Regions from separate parts of the Clostridium sp. DL-VIII genome, predicted to be linked through region 2. Evidence: riboswitches for the same ligand, from Rfam matches in the RefSeq annotation. Region 2 holds a riboswitch; the other holds the start of a gene.

Region 1 (3,187 bases), 160 kb from region 2:
TACTTTATATAACTATCAATATGTCGCAAAGATTTAATAGCGATATGTTGATAGTTTTTTTATTTAAAAATATAATTATCTATGAATAAATATGCAATAATAATGAATATAGTGTATAATATAATTATATTATTAGAAATAGAGGGAACTACTATGAATAGCATTATATATCAATATATAGATTATACAAATGAAAAATTTAAGGAAGTGATAGATTTAAGATTTAATATTTTATTTAAACCATATAGCAAAATTAGTAAATATGATTACGATGAATTTGATCATATAAGTTTTCATTTAGTGGCATTAAGGGAAGATAAAGTTATAGGATACTCAAGAATGACTAAAGTAAATGATAAAGGCAAAATCACTAACGTAGTTGTTAATCCGGAATACATAAAAAAAGGAATTGGATTTGAAATGATGAAAAGGCATATTTTTAAGGCTGAAGAAAATAATATTGGGCATTTATACTTAAATGCAAGGGCAGACACCATCAATTTTTATAAAAAAATCGGATTTGAGTGTAAAGAAGACATGTTTTTATCTGAGAAAAGCGGATTGATGCTGCAGAAAATGTGCTATGAAGTGAATTTAGTAAGATAGTATTAGAGAAAGGATAAATTTGATATAGATTATAAGGTGTTTTTGAATTATTACATGCATATGAAAAATATTTAAGTCTAGATTGAATATAACGGAACAGAAGGAATTATTGTAGAAATATGCAACTAATATTGAAAAATGTAAGAAAATGGAGTAGTATATAGTGTATATATTGATAATAGTACACTTATTGAAAGGTAAGGTCACAAAGCCATGGGTCTAAGGAATGTTATGTCTATGATTGCCAGGCTACTAAGAGGAAGTTGTTAAGAATAAATGTTTATGCTTTTATTAGGTGTCTATTATTAATTAATAGGCACTTTTTCTATGTATAGGAACTATCTGAAGGGGAAGGATTAATAAAAGTTTGTTTTTTATAAACTAATGGAAAATAGTTTTTTGAAATTAGTGATGTCAATGCTTATTGGAGTATTAATTGGTTAAAAGGTCACAAAAAAGAGAGTAGCACATGCATTTTTTATTTGTATTAATTAAAAATGTATATTTATAAAAAGTAATGTAAAGTGAGGGAAAAGTTATGGGAGTAAGATTAAGTTGTATTGATGTCTGTCATGGTTCTAAAGTTGTTTCAAATGATTTTTACATAAAGCATTTCGAACAACAAGATAAGGATGTGAGACATTTGTTAGAAGATGTAATGGGAAGAGATAAGAGATATATGTTTGATGAAGGCGAGAATTCTCTATCCTTATCCATAAAAGCTGCAAAATCTGTGTTAGATAAAGCAGGTTTGCAGGGGAGTGATATAGATGTATTAGTTTATTCGTCGATATTATCGGAATATGTATCACCTCCAACATCGATTTTGTTGCACAAAGAATTAAATTTAAAGGAAAATGTAATGTGCTTTGATATGAATGCAAACTGTGCAGGCATGGGAGTTGCTTTGGAGAATATATCAAATTATTTAATGTCCTCTAAACATGCAAAGATGGCTCTAATAGTTGGATGCGATGATGATAATTCCTTATGTGATACTAATAATGAAATATGTTATGGAAATTATGGACATGCTGCATGTGCAATAATCTTAGAAAAAGTAGATGAGAATTGTGGGGTGATTGACACTGAATATTATATAAATACAGAAGTTAGTGATAAAGTTTTGTATCCAAGTAATGGTTTTTCAAGTTTTTTTAAATCTAAAAATGTTGATGAACTTTGGTTAAAATGGACACCATTTGATACAGGAGTATTTATGTATCCTGCTACAGAAATAATGACGAAAGTCATAAAAAATGCAGGATTAACTAAAGATGATATCAGTATGTTTTGTTTATCACAACTTGCATTTACTAATACGAAGAAAATAAGAGAACTTATGGATTTAGAGGATGATAAAACAATATATATAGGGAATGAGTATGGATATACAGGTACTACTAGTCCGTTTATAGCATTATATGAATCCATAGAACGAGGCAAAATTAAGAGGGGAGATTATATTGTATTTTGGACATTCGGAGCAGGCTCTCAGAGTATAGTAATGCTATATAAATATTGAAATATAAATAATTAATGTAATATATAGGGGGTAAAAATGGATAAAAAAGAAAGTTTTAAAATAAGGTTCAATAAGAAGACGCTTAAATTTGTGTTAATAATATATATGATATGTTGCGTCCTGTCATTTATATTCTATTGTGGTTTGAAATTATTTGGCTTTAATGATGCTATAAGTGTAAAATCTTTAATATTACTAGGAATATTTGTTGCTATTTATGCTATAGTGCTACATAAGTGTTATAAGCTTACACTTGCTAAAAATGGCTTTAATATCAAAGCTTTTAATGTAACAAAGGGGATACTTTTATTTATAACTTATTTTCAATATTTATATTTAAACTTTACAATGCACTTAAATTCTTTATGGCTAGTAATTTTCTTCTTTACTATTCTTGGAGCGTTATTTTTTGATGTAAAAATGATTAGTGCATCGATAATTTTGAGTATTATATGTCAAGTTATAGTTTTTATAAACAATCCTTCAATTTTTTTAGCTAAAGAATTTACAGTGGCAGAAGCATCTATGACAATTATTACAATTCTGATAACTTTAACATTAGTTTTTGTTGTCGTATATTTTGCATCAAGTTTGTTAGAATCAATTGGCGAAAAAGAAAGTCAAGTAGAGGAAGAGAAGGAAAAAATATTAAATTTGTTCCAAAGTATAACTCAAATTTCAAATACGGTTTTAGCATCAAGTGAAAATTTAAGTGTTGCTATTGAAGAACAAACGAGCTCTCTTTTAGAAGTATCAGGAACAAGTCAATCTATGTCAAAAGACTCAGGTGAAATGTTAAACAAATCAAATAAGAATAAGGAAATATTAAATACATTACTAAGTGCTAATGAAGTAGTTACTAATAAAACAAAAGATAATGAAACTAAAGTAAAAGAGTTTATTGAAATTACTGATAAAAATCAAGAGGCTTTAAATAATACACTGTCAATTATTAATGATATAAAGAATAATATACAAGATACTTTTAAGTCTACAAATGATTTGGAACAAAAATCAAGAGAGGTAGATGAAATATTAAAGCTTATTGGAGATATA
Region 2 (3,187 bases):
ATTTTCGCCATTATTACTCTTAGTAGTAAAACCAGAATTAAAAATTTCATAAATAATTTCTTCCGGAATCTTTTCACCATCGTTTTCTATTGTTATTACTATATTACTTAAATCTTGAAATGATTTTGCTACTAAAGTACCACCCTTGTTCATTGCTCTTATTGCATTATTAGTAATGTTAATTATTATTCTATACAATTCCATTTCATCTATTGTAACCAATTTGAAATTTGCACTGTCTTCAACTATAACATTCATGCCTTCTCCAACAGCATGTTTAGTTGCAAGTGAAAGCAAAGAAGCTTGCTCTAAACTGTCATCAGTTCCATTTGGATTATTCTGATTTATAATACTTTTCAAAAGCCAGGCTGCCCCGTTATATTTCTCCATATCTACTAACTCATATAACGAGACCATTTGTAAGCCATAGTTGTTTTTAATACTCTTTAATTCTTTATTTTTGCTTGATAAAATTCTATTTAGTCCAGATATCTCTTTAGCTTTTAATGATGTTTTGCCAAAGATTACGATAATAAATCCCAAAAAAATAAATAAAGCTGCAAATACACCATCGCTCAATATTGCATTATCTTTATCGTAAGAAATCAAATGTAAAGAAATTAGAAAATCTGGAAGAAAGCCTAATATAATTCCATAACTAATTGATATATTTTCATGGGATAAAATCTCATATATCTGCTTAATATTATTTATAAATTTCAAACACAAAATCATTAGAACTAATTGTGATATATAAAGAAGAATTATATTTATTATATTAATATATTCAGTAAACAAATCATTTGTATTAAATATTCCATATACTAAATTACCAAATACAAATAACCATACAGCCAGTATTGAATATATTAAGCTGTATCCAATAATAGCTTTATTGTACTCATTTCTAAATAATAATGATATTATAGCTATAGATACTATATGTGTAGCAAATATGCAAATAGAAGTATTTCCAAATACATATGGAATAGCAAATCCATTAACTGTAAGCATGATTATACACATAACCTTTTTTATATCTAATAATTTATTTATATCTAAACAATAACTTATTACAAAAACAAATAACATACTTTGAAGTATTGATATCAAAATATCAATGAAACACATTTTTAATTCACGTCTCCTTTACCTTATGAAGCTTTATCTCATCTTAATTTTTCCATTGACCCTAGCACATCATCTAATCCAGTTTATAGATATGCTGAAAGGCTTGTTTTAATTATTTTCCTTGAAATATTCAATAAAATGTCTGTAAATTAATTATGTTGACACAATACTGTAACAATTTCTTTATATAATAACATTGTAATTCTTTTAACATATTTTTTATTTTATGATAAATAATATGGAATAGAAATGACTTATTTCCCTAAATTTAAGTCATTTCTTTTTTATGTAGTAGCATCAAGTGGCAGACTAATTATTGAATCTGTAGTTACATCTATAAGAATGGTTACAACCGATGCCGTTGTATTGTCAAAAGATATGCTTACTACAAATTTATTCTATTTTTTATTAGTATCCTTACTATCCTTGCTATTATCCTCTCCATTTTTCTCTATCTTTCTTAGTGTAATTTTAATTGTGTACTCCATATTTGCACCTCATTTTAACATACCGATTGAAGAGAGTAATAAATCTTTATATAGATATTATCTATTATTTGATATGTCAAATTATATTTATTATTTACATTAGACATCTTTTCGATATCATCAATATCAGATAATGTTAAATCTTCTAACTTAGCAATAAATTCAAACTCTAAGTTTTTTAATAAACTATTATTTATCGCCTTTATAATTTCATTGTTTGTATTCATACCATATTCTCTCCCTCACATAATAATTTTGCAAATTCTACATTCTATTTATTTATTTTTTATCATTTCATATAATTAATTTATAAAAGTCTCTGTATAAAAGGAATATCCATGAACAATAACTGATATTATCTTGTTAATCCTTGCTAATTGTCACGTTATAAGAAAAAAAAACAATCAAAACTAATTAATTTTTGTTTGTAATTAGTTTTGATTGGCGGGTTGCATCATTAACTAAGAATCCTCCAGATGCCCAAATAGAGAGAATCCCTCACAGTTCCCAATCCGTGTATGATTATGTAAATTTATGTATTTATATGTCCATATTATCATTAAAAGGTAAAAAAAGCAATAATTTTGAAAGAAAAAACACTTTCGATATTAATAAATTCGACAGGTTATATTTATTTTTTAGAACTTCTTCAAGTAATCTACTAGTACCAAATGCAATTCGTATACCTCACACCAAGGCTTCTTCCTTCAGATTCCACATAACGCTGAACACCTTGTCTTAAGATAATGGTTTGCACTATCAGTCCCCATTACGGGCTTTCACCCATTAGTAAGTTCCCATAATTGACACACAAAAAAAAAGACCTAGAAATATTTTTCTAAGCCTTAAATGTCTTTATCTATACATAAACTTTAAAATTCTCTCTTCTTGTTTTTGCATCTCATCAAATTGTTTATTAACTTTGTTATTAATATCTTGCATCATATCATCAATTTTATTTTCTTCTTCATTATATTGATTTGCAATATAATCAAAATTAGGAATATTATCAAGTGTGAAATCTACTTCTGGAGCTGTAGTAGTATCAAGCGGCATACTAATTGCTGAATCTGTAGTTACATCGATAGGAATGGTTACTGCCGATGCCGTTGTATTGTTAAAAGATATGCTTACTGCTGAACCAGTAGTATCATTTATATTAATTATAGTCAAGTTGCCATATACATTTCCATCATTGGAGTTGAATTTATAATCATTAAGATTTGTATTAGGATTATGTAATTCTTGTCCAACTTGTTGCCATACATCATTATCTTGTCTACACTCAGCACTTGTACTAACTGGCAACGCTATGAGCATACTAGTACAAGCTATTGTTAATGCTATTGTTTTTAATTTCATTACCATGCACTTCCTTTTGATTTTATATCAACTATATTATACCATGATTGTCTAATTTTCGGTATAAGTATATACTATATTTTAAATTCATTGATAATATATAAGCATGTTTATTTTATAGCATCAAATGTAAATTTTACTTATTAGTTTTCTTTTTGTACTAGTTCATTTAAGAATAATCTTGATTTACCAGAATTTTTTAATTT

Evidence for each region. A riboswitch is a leader RNA that binds a small molecule or an ion and turns the genes downstream of it on or off. The one in region 2 is predicted to bind cyclic di-GMP.
Region 1: it holds a riboswitch for cyclic di-GMP, as region 2 does, so the genes downstream of both, CDLVIII_RS23370 (3-oxoacyl-[acyl-carrier-protein] synthase III C-terminal domain-containing protein) here and CDLVIII_RS23980 (hypothetical protein) in region 2, are expected to answer to the same signal.

What each region holds. Positions count from the first base shown of each region.
Region 1 covers NZ_CM001240.1:5,068,879-5,072,065, reverse strand. Annotated here, with positions in the region: gene CDLVIII_RS23375 (GNAT family N-acetyltransferase) at 154-606, shown strand; cyclic di-GMP riboswitch class I at 777-863, shown strand; gene CDLVIII_RS23370 (3-oxoacyl-[acyl-carrier-protein] synthase III C-terminal domain-containing protein) at 1,145-2,131, shown strand; gene CDLVIII_RS23365 (methyl-accepting chemotaxis protein) at 2,168-3,187, shown strand, end outside.
Region 2 covers NZ_CM001240.1:5,230,888-5,234,074, forward strand. Annotated here, with positions in the region: gene CDLVIII_RS23975 (ATP-binding protein) at 1-1,131, opposite strand, end outside; gene CDLVIII_RS23980 (hypothetical protein) at 1,634-1,846, opposite strand; cyclic di-GMP riboswitch class II at 2,054-2,137, opposite strand; gene CDLVIII_RS23985 (hypothetical protein) at 2,475-2,981, opposite strand; gene CDLVIII_RS23990 (hypothetical protein) at 3,125-3,187, opposite strand, start outside.